DNA from 3 places in the Sphingomonas sp. FG14 genome. Region 2 is predicted to be linked to each of the others. Evidence: predicted binding sites of a transcription regulator. Region 2 holds the regulator's gene; each other region holds the start of a gene.
The links. Region 2 encodes LexA, which represses DNA repair genes until DNA is damaged. Its sites were predicted from a motif close to GTTCCNCNCTTGTTCT; they were not measured.
Positions count from the first base shown of each region.

Region 1: a site for LexA is predicted at 1,469-1,484, ahead of ACODTA_RS28555 (ImuA family protein). Genes of this name have one in related genera too.
Region 3: a site for LexA is predicted at 1,715-1,730, ahead of uvrA (excinuclease ABC subunit UvrA). Genes of this name have one in related genera too.

Region 1 covers NZ_JBMDKK010000027.1:34,858-38,134, reverse strand. Annotated here, with positions in the region: gene ACODTA_RS28560 (DUF6504 family protein) at 1-785, opposite strand, end outside; gene ACODTA_RS28555 (ImuA family protein) at 706-1,437, opposite strand; gene ACODTA_RS28550 (hypothetical protein) at 1,612-2,145, shown strand; gene ACODTA_RS28545 (hypothetical protein) at 2,131-2,349, opposite strand; gene ACODTA_RS28540 (efflux RND transporter permease subunit) at 2,611-3,277, opposite strand, start outside.
Region 2 covers NZ_JBMDKK010000002.1:671,932-675,208, forward strand. Annotated here, with positions in the region: gene ACODTA_RS11330 (ComEC/Rec2 family competence protein) at 1-818, shown strand, start outside; gene lexA (transcriptional repressor LexA) at 959-1,624, opposite strand; gene ACODTA_RS11340 (molybdopterin molybdotransferase MoeA) at 1,680-2,867, opposite strand; gene moaC (cyclic pyranopterin monophosphate synthase MoaC) at 2,989-3,277, opposite strand, start outside.
Region 3 covers NZ_JBMDKK010000004.1:93,410-96,686, forward strand. Annotated here, with positions in the region: gene ACODTA_RS15590 (N-acyl-D-amino-acid deacylase family protein) at 1-1,550, opposite strand, end outside; gene uvrA (excinuclease ABC subunit UvrA) at 1,741-3,277, shown strand, end outside.

The sequences.
Region 1 (3,277 bases), on a different contig from region 2:
GCGATCGGCTCCATGAAACCTCGACGGGCCCGCGGCAGATGTTCAGGGTAGATCGGCTCGATCGGCTCGGGCACGAAGCCGAGCGCCTGATCCAGCCGCCGATGCAATTCGCGGCCGAACCGTTTGGCGAGAGGGCCGCGCGGCGCACCGATGAGCTGTTCGATCCGCTCAAATCCGAGCTTGCGCAAACCTTCGACCTCGCGTCCTGGCAATCGCAACGCCGATATCGGCAGGATGGAAATGGCAGTGCGGTGTCCGCCCGGCTCGATCGTGACCGGCCGGCCGGCGGGTACATGCCGCGCAACGGCATGGGCGCAGCCTGCAGTGTCGGCCACAGCGATCTGCAGAGCCAGCCCCGACGCGGCAACACGGCGATGGAGATCCTTGAGCAGCGCCTTCTCGGTGCCAAAGAGACCCGCGCAGCCGGTGATGTCGAGCCAGATTCCGTCGGGCGCATCCGGTGATACGAAGGGTGAGTATCGGCGGCCCGCCCATAGCGCGAGATCGCGAAGTCCCTGCAGGTCGCCCTCCGGGTCGGCATCGACGACCTGCAATTCAGGGGCAAACGCTCGGGCCTTCGTCACGGTCATGCCGACGCGGACACCGAGCGCCTTAGCCTCGGCATCGACGGCAGCAATGACTTTCCTGCCGTGATCGGGCACCGCGGTCACCAGCGGAAGATCAAGGACCAGGCCGTCACGGCACTCAGGCGACAATTTTGCGATCTTCCGCCGCAGCCGGTCGGTCGACCAGTGCGGCAGGAAGAGCGATACGACCCGTCGCATCGCACGCCTCCACGATCCAGGCGTGCGGATTACCACCGCGCACACGTTCCAAATCCACATGCCAGCGAGGGCGACCCAGGCTCGGCAGACCGAGATCTTCGCTTGGTGAAGCGGTGATCCGCCAGCGTGTCATCGCTGCCGTCCCTTCGGCGACCTGTTCGGCCTTCGCCGCGCGACGAAACACGAAGGCCGCTACACCCGAGCTTTCCGCCGCCAATTGCAGGCGCTTCGATGCAGTAGTCGAATATTTCCCGACTTCGCCAACCACACCGGCGATGCCAGGGTGATGCAGGCACTCCTCCATCGCGAGCAGGACATTGGTGTCGCTGCCGGCCTCGACATAGATGACCCGATCTGGATGAAGACCGGCGAGATGAAGGGCAGGGGCAAACAGGTCGCGCCAGCGCAGGCACCAGAAGACGGGACCTTCCATTCGCGCCAGGATTCCCGCCAGAAAGACCGTCGCACTCGCCTCGTCCGCGAGATCGGGACTGCCCATCATTTCATGGAGAGCACCTGCAGCAATGCCTCCGCCCGGCAATCGCTGATCCAGTTCGTCGATGCCGAACGGGATCGCTTCGCGCTGAACGCCTACGCCCTCGATACGCGCGATGCGCGCTCGCAAATCTTCAAGGACGGTTGATTGACGCATGGCATTCAGGAGACTCGGGACTCGTTGATTCGTTCCTTATTTGTTCCTGTTCCCGGCGATGAGTCAAGCAGCTCAAATGCACCGCTTCCGAAGCCTGTGGAATCCGCCAGAAAAAAAGCGCCTTCGGTCCTTTGTGGGATTCACATCCACCAAAGTGCATAGTAGATTCATGCTATGTTCCATCAGGCAGACCTATTCGAAGCATCCGTCGAACCCGCGCGAGGGATGGACACGCCGGGGCTTTTGGCGGCGATCGCCGCAGCTTCGCCGCGGCCAAAATTCTCCTACATGCTCCTCCAGCTCCTGGAGGAAGTCGCTGACGAAAAGGGCAGGGCTGGACCGAGCGTGATGGTGAACGGCGACGCCGTGCCTGTCCGCGACTGGCTGTGCGATGCGCTGGCTCCGATCGCGCAGCGTACACCCTGGCGCCGTTCGACGATCGAAACCGTGCGGTCGGCACTTGAGCAGGCTGACGAACTACCGGCCGATCCGACACAGGCTGACCGTGTCATTGAAGAAAGGGTCCGTGAGCGGGTTCGCCAATCGGGCCGCTGCAATGTCAGCCGCGCAGTGTCGGATCTATGTCGGGGCGGCCTCCTGCGACGCCACTATCAGGGCTATCGGGTGGATCATCAAAATCGCGGCGCCCAGCGCGAGGCAGTCTACACGATCATGCCGGACACCTTGGCGGCGCTACGCCGGCGATGAGCTGCCGCTGATCGCAAGATCGGCTTCTACTGCGGTCGCGCGCATCAGGCGATCGGGCATCTCCAACAACTTCACGGCCGCCGCGGTGATCGCTTCGGCTTCGGTGGGATAGGATTCGGCCGAGCTGATCGATACCCCATCGGGCAATGCGACCGTTGCCTGAAATCCGTTGCCTTTAGGTGTCGCGCTCAATCGGACTTCCATGAAAGGTCTCCGCGTTGTATCGGGACTGATATTCTTATAAGATATTGATATTTAACATAATTCTTATTATCGCTCTAAGAATTTGTAAGCGCAACTTCGAAAAGAGACACCTCCGCAATTTCCAAATGAGACTCGTCTCTTGAGGACGCCCCTGCCGCGATCCAATGCTGCTCTTCGAAGCCCGACTTATCCCGCCAACCAGCGGACGGTCAACTTAGCTGACCGTCCACTCCTCGGTAGTGTAGCCTTCGTGGCCCGCCGTTAACTCTGGACAGCGGCGTCGATCTTGGATCGTTGATCACGGCGGACTTGCCACCGAGCAGCAAGAGCCGTGATCGCCGGCAAAACGAGCAATGTGAGCACGGTCGAGGTGATCAGTCCGCCGATGACCACGGTCGCGAGCGGCCGCTGGACTTCGGCACCCGTACCGGTTGCCAATGCCATCGGCACAAATCCGAGACTGGCGACTAACGCCGTCATCAACACGGGGCGCACGCGCTGCATCGCGCCACTGACGATGGCGTCTTCCTCGCCCGCCCCTTCTTCGCGTCGCTTGCGGATCGCGCTCATCATGACAAGGCCGTTGAGCACCGCCACGCCCGACAGCGCGATAAACCCGACCGCCGCGGTGATCGAAAACGGGATGCCGCGCAGGAGCAGCGCGAACACGCCGCCGGCGAGCGCCATCGGCACCGCGCTAAAGACGATCGCTGCCGGCACGAGCCCGCCGAGTGCCATGTAGAGCAGTGCGTAGATGGCAACGAAGCAGATTGGCACGACGATCAGCAAGCGCAGCCGGGCCGATTGCAGGCTTTCGAATGTGCCGCCCCAGGCTGTATACATGCCGGGCGGAAGATCGAGGTTGCCGATCTTCGCCTGCGCTTCCTGCACAAATCCGCCCAGATCTCGGCCGCGGACGTTGACCTGC
Region 2 (3,277 bases):
CGCTCGCCAATATCGTCGCGATCCCGCTCACCACCTTCATCGTGATGCCGGTCGAGGCGGCTGCGCTGCTGCTTGATCTCCTCGGGCTCGGCGCGCCGTTATGGTGGGTGACGGGGCAAGCGTTGTCGCTGCTCTTGTGGATCGCGCACAGCGTTGCCGCCATGCCCGGTGCGGTCGCGGCACTACCGGTCGTGCCAGACGCTGCGTTCGGGGCGATCGTCGCCGGCGGCATCTGGATCGCGCTCTGGCGAACGGGCGCGCGCTGGCTGGGCCTGATGCCTGTCTTGATCGGAGCGATCTGGGCGCTGTCCACCCACGCACCAGACATATTGGTGACGGGCGACGGACGCCATCTCGCGGTGCGGACGGATCGCGGCTATGCGCTGCTGCGCCCGCGCGCGGGTGACTATGTTCGTGATATGCTCGCCGAAAGTGCGGGCTTCGAAGGGGAATTGGCCGATCTTGATGCGGCGCGCGGCGCGCGATGCAGTCGCGACGCCTGCACGATCGAGCTGATCCTTGGAACGAAACGATGGCGGCTCCTCGCCACGCGCAGCACCTATTTCGTCGATCCCGCGCAATTGCGTGCCGCCTGTCGCGATGCCGATATCGTGGTCAGCGAACGCTGGCTGCCCGATTGGTGCGCGCCGCGCTGGATCAAGGCCGATCGCGCATTGTTGGCGAAAACGGGCGGGCTGACGATCGATCTGTCGAGCGCCCGGATCGCGACGGTGAAACGTGCGGGCGACGATCATCCCTGGGTGAATCCGCCGCGGCCGAAGGCGGCGTTGCCGTCATTCCGCCCAAGTCCATCCTGACCTCATGCGCCCCCGTTTGCTTCGAGCAGCGTCGAGCGAAGTCGAGACGCGACCGTCGAGAAGCATTGCGGCCAACGCTTCTCGACTTCGGTTCTCGGCAAGCTCGAACCTGCGCTCGAAGTAAACGGGAGAGGGGGCGCTCAATAGCGCCGCAGCAATCCTGCCAGCTTGCCCTGCACGCGAATCTGATCGGGCCGATAGCGCTGCGGATCATAAGCACGGTTCGCCGGATCGAGCCGGATCATCGCACCTTCGCGGCGGAAATATTTGAGCGTCGCTTCGCTTTCGTCAACCAGGGCGACCACGATCTCGCCATCGCGTGCGACGTCGGTGCGGCGGATCAATGCATAATCGCCGTCGAGAATGCCGGCCTCCACCATGGAATCGCCTGAAACCTCCAGCGCGTAGTGGTCGCCGGAGCCGAGCAGCGCGGCGGGGACGGAAAGCGTGCTTTGCCCCTCCAGCGCCTCGATCGGCGTGCCTGCGGCGATGCGGCCGTGCAGGGGGATCTCCAGCACGTCGTTGGCGGCGATCGGCAACTGGCGCGACGTGGCGGGCGCCGCCTGCTTCTTCGCCGGTTTCGCGGTGGCGCGCTCGGGCTGTTTCAGCACTTCCAGCGCGCGCGCGCGATTGGGCAGGCGGCGGATGAAGCCGCGTTCCTCCAGCGCGCTGATCAGGCGATGCACCCCCGATTTGGACTTGAGGTCGAGCGCCTCCTTCATCTCCTCGAACGAAGGAGACACGCCGGTCTCTTCCAGCCGGTCGCTGATGAAGCAGATCAGTTCATGTTGCTTGCGCGTGAGCATCGCATGTTCTCCGATGGAACGAACGAAGAACGTGTAGGAAACATCCGGGCGGTCGTCAAGCGATCGCTACGATTTCCGCCATTTCACCCACTTCGGCCGCCGGTGCACCCGCTGCGCGGACGATCAGCGCGTTCGCGGAGGCGAGCGAAACCATCGCGGCGCTGTCTTGTTCGGGTGCCTGGATCACCTCACCATTCGTCCACAGTCCGCGCAGATATTCGGCGCGGCCGCCGCACGCCGGAAGCGGCACGCCCAGGCGCACGCGGTGCGCAGTCGGCAACGGATCTGCGGCACCCTGCAATGCCCGCACCAGCGGGAGCAGGAACAGGGTGCCTGTGACGAAGGTGGAGACGGGATTGCCGGGCAGCCCCAGCACGACCGCATCGCCCAGCTTGCCGGCGAGCAGCGGTTTGCCCGGCTTCATCGCGATCTTCCAGAAATCGAGCGTGCCGCCGATCGCGTCGAGCACGGGACGGACCAGATCATGGTCGCCCACCGATGCGCCGCCGGAGGTCACGATGATGTCGGCCCCGCGCGCGGCCTCGAAGGCGGCGGCGAGTGCGTCGAAATCGTCGCGCACGATGCCGCGATCATCGACGATCGCGCCGTTCGGTTCCAGCATCCCACGCAGCATGATCGCGTTCGACGCCGGCAATTGAACGCCCGAGACCGGATCTCCGGGAGGGACGAGTTCGTCGCCTGTCGAGATCAGCGCCACGCGCGGCCGCCGGCCGACACTCAACCGGCCATGCCCGCCCATCGCGGCCAGCCCGATCCGCGCGGCCGTCAATAATGCGCCGCGTGTGACAAGGCGCTGCCCTTCCGCGAAATCGCCGTCGGTGACGCGTACATGTTGGCCGTGCCGGCGCGGGCCTTCGCCCGTCAGCACCAGGGTGTCTTCGTCTCGGGTCGCTTCTTCCTGGATCAGGATCGTGTCGGAGCCCTCGGGAAGCGCGGCGCCGGTAAAGATGCGCATCGCCTCACCCCGCCTGATCGCGTGGTCGGGTAGGGTGCCGGGCGCGCTTTCCCCGGTCACACGCCAAGGGCCAGGCATATCGGCAAAGGCGATGGCATAGCCGTCCATTGCCGAGAGGTCGGCGGCAGGCTGGCCGCGCATGGCCAGGCAATCCGTGGCCAGATAGCGGCCGGTCGCTTCGTCCAGCGTCAATGTTTCGGCCGGAAGCGGTGCGGCTAGTGCAAGCAGCCGCGCCTGCGCGTCGGCGACCGGAAGGAGGGCGCTCATTTGCCTTTGCCTACGCCGTTCGGACTGAGCCTGTCGCAGTCCTGTCTTTCCCTTTCCGTCGGCGCCGACGAAGAACGGGACTTCGACAGGCTCAGTCCAAACGGAACGGGAGTATTCGCGCTCACGCCCGATAATCGCCCGATTTGCCGCCGGTCTTCGAAACCAGCCGCACGGCGCTGATCTCCATTGCCTTGTCGACCGCCTTGACCATGTCGTAGATCGTCAGCAGCGCCACCGAAACAGCGGTCAGCGCTTCCATTTCGACGCCGGTCTGGCCCGTCGTGCGCACCGTGGCTGTCGCGTTGACGCCGCTTGCATCGGGCGTGAGATCGATCGAAACCGAGGATATTGGTAGCGGGTGGCAGAGTGGAATGAGGTCGCTGGTCCGCTTGGCCGCCATGATCCCGGAG
Region 3 (3,277 bases), on a different contig from region 2:
TTCTCGAAGGTCGCGTGATCGGTGATCGTCGCCGGATCGAAGATCGCGATATCGGCGAACATGCCGGGCTTCAGCGAGCCGCGATCCTTGATGCCCAGGTTCGACGCCGGGAAAGCGCTCATCCGCCGGATCGCGTCGGGCAGCGTGATCACCTTCTCGTCGCGGACATATTTGCCGAGCAGCCGCGCGAAATTGCCATAGGCGCGCGGGTGCGTGCTCGATTTCAGGAACACACCCTCGGGCGCCTGCGACGAGGCGTCCGATCCGAAGCTCATGAAGGGCAGCGCGACCTGCTTTCGGACATTGTCCTCCGTCATCATGAAATAGGTGGTGTCGACGCGGCTGCCGTCCTCGATCACCAGGTCCATCGCCACTTCCTCGGGCGGCTTGCCACGCTCTGCCGCCACTTCCGCCAGCGACTTGCCGATATATTTGCGCAACTCCGGGTTCTTGAAGCCGGTGAACTTCATGTTCGCCGGGCCGACGCCGTAGAAATAATTCTCCCAGGTCGTTGCGGGCTTCTTCATCTCCTCGGCCATGCGCGCGCGCGTCGCCGGATCCTTCATCCGCCCGATCCACGCCTCCAGCCCGCCATCCTGCGCCCAGGTTGGCATCGCCGCGTCGAGCCCGGTGGCCCCCGCCGGATAGGTGTACATGTCCGTCGTGATGCGCAGTCCCTCGGCGCGCGCGGCTTCGATCTTCGCGATCGCCTGATCGTATTTCGCCCAGTTGGTGCGACCCGCCATCTTGAGGTGATAGACCTCTGCGGGCGTGTTCGACTTTCGCGAGATCTCGATCAGCTCGTCGATCGATTCGAGCAGCCGGTCCCCTTCGGACCGCATATGGCTGATATACATGCCGCCGCATTTGCCGGCCTCGGCGGTGATCGCGATCAGCTCGGGCGTCTCGGCATAAGTGCCGGGCGCGTAGATCAGCGAGCTACCGACCCCCATCGCGCCCTCGTCCATCGCCTGGCGGACGAGCGCGCGCATCCGGTCGAGCTGTTCGGGGGTAGGATCGACATCCTTCTCGCCCAGTTCGTGGACGCGCACCGTCTCCGCGCCGACGAAGCTGCCGAAATTGGTCGAGACGCCCTTTTTCTCGAGGAAGTCGAAATAGCCGCCCAGGGTGGTCCAGCTCACCGGGAATTTCACATCGCCCTGGCGGCGTTCGGCATCGGCCTTCATTTCCGGGCTCACCGGGCCCATCGAGGTGCCCTCGCCCATCACTTCCAGCGTCACGCCCTGGCGGATATCGCTCTGCGACTTGCCATCGACGATCAGCGAGACATTGGCCCAGCTCAGCATGTTGATGAAGCCCGGCGAGACCGCCAGGCCGCGCGCGTCGACCTCCGCCTTGCCCTTGCCCTCGACACGCGGCGCGACCGCGACGATCCTGTCGCCCTTCACCGCGACATCGCCGCGATAGCCCTCTCCGCCCGACCCGTCATAGATGGTGCCGCCGCGGATCACGACGTCATAGGCCGGCGGCGCGGCGAGCGCGGCGGTGGTGGAACACAGGGCGAGGAGGAGGAGCGTGGCGCGTTTCATGACCGCAGCCTAGCCGGGTTTTCAGGATTGGCAATTATCGAGCGCTAAACGGCCGATAATTTTCCATTCGGGCAATCATCCAGATCGGCGGAAGCGTCGATCTCCGTCTTGTCGCCAGTCGATCCACGCCCCATCTACCGCGTCTCGCGCCGGCTTGCGCGACCGGAACAAATCTGGAACAATTCACCCCATGCTGACTCATATTTCGGTGCGCGGCGCGCGCGAGCACAATCTCAAGGGCGTGGACGTCGAGATCCCGCGCGACACGCTGACGGTGATCACCGGCCTGTCGGGATCGGGCAAGTCGAGCCTCGCCTTCGACACCATCTATGCCGAGGGTCAGCGCCGCTACGTCGAATCGCTGTCGGCCTATGCGCGGCAATTCTTGGAACTGATGCAGAAGCCCGATGTCGATCATATCGAGGGGCTGAGCCCGGCGATCTCGATCGAGCAGAAGACCACCAGCCGCAATCCCCGCTCGACCGTCGCGACCGTCACCGAGATCTACGATTATATGCGCCTGCTCTGGGCGCGCGTCGGCATTCCCTACAGCCCGGCGACGGGGCTGCCGATCGCGGCGCAGACGGTCAGCCAGATGGTCGACCGGGTGATGCAGTTGCCGGAGGGCACGCGCTTCTACCTGCTCGCCCCCGTCGTGCGCGGCCGCAAGGGCGAGTATCGCAAGGAACTGGCCGAATGGCAGAAAGCGGGCTTCACCCGCGTGCGCATCGACGGCGAGTTCCACGACATCGAAAGCGCGCCCGCACTCGACAAGAAATACAAGCACGACATCGAGGTGGTGGTCGATCGCATCGCGGTACGCGAGGGGATCGAGACACGGCTGGCCGACAGTTTCGAAACCGCGCTGAAGCTGGCCGAGGGCCTCGCCTATGCCGACATGGCCGACGGCCCGGTGCCGGGGCGCGAGACGACGGGCGCCGATGGCGGCGCGATGAAGGGCGCGGGCGTGCCCGAGAACCGCATCGTCTTTTCCGAGAAATTCGCCTGCCCGGTTTCCGGCTTCACCATCGCCGAGATCGAGCCGCGCCTGTTCAGTTTCAACGCGCCGCAAGGCGCCTGCCCGGCGTGCGACGGGCTGGGCGAGAAATTGCTCTTCGACGAGGATCTCGTCGTCCCCAATCACGCGCTGAGCCTGAAAAAGGGCGCGATCGTGCCCTGGGCGAAATCCAACCCACCTTCGCCTTATTATATGCAGGTGCTCGACAGCCTGGCGCGAGAGTTCGGTTTCGCGCTGGACACGCCTTGGCAGGACCTGCCGGGCGAAGTGCGGCTGATCATCCTGCACGGCACCGGCGGAAAACCCGTCACACTGCGTTTCCAGGACGGGCGCAAATCCTATGAGGTGAAGAAGGCGTTCGAGGGCGTGATCGGCAATCTCAATCGCCGCATGCTTCAGACCGAGAGCGCCTGGATGCGCGAGGAGCTGGGCAAATACCAGTCAGCGGCGGCGTGCGAGGTGTGTGAGGGCGCGCGGCTGAAACCCGAGGCGCTGGCGGTGAAGGTCGCCATGGCCGATATCAGCAGCATCACGCGCATGTCGGTGGTCGATGCGCTGCCCTGGTTCACCGACCTGCCCAATCACCTGAGCGACCAGCAGCGCGCGATCGCCGAACGCATCCTGAAGGAGATCGTCGAGCGCATCGGCTTCCTCAACAATGTCGGGCTCGACTATCTCAATCTCGATCGCACCAGCGGCACGCTCTCGG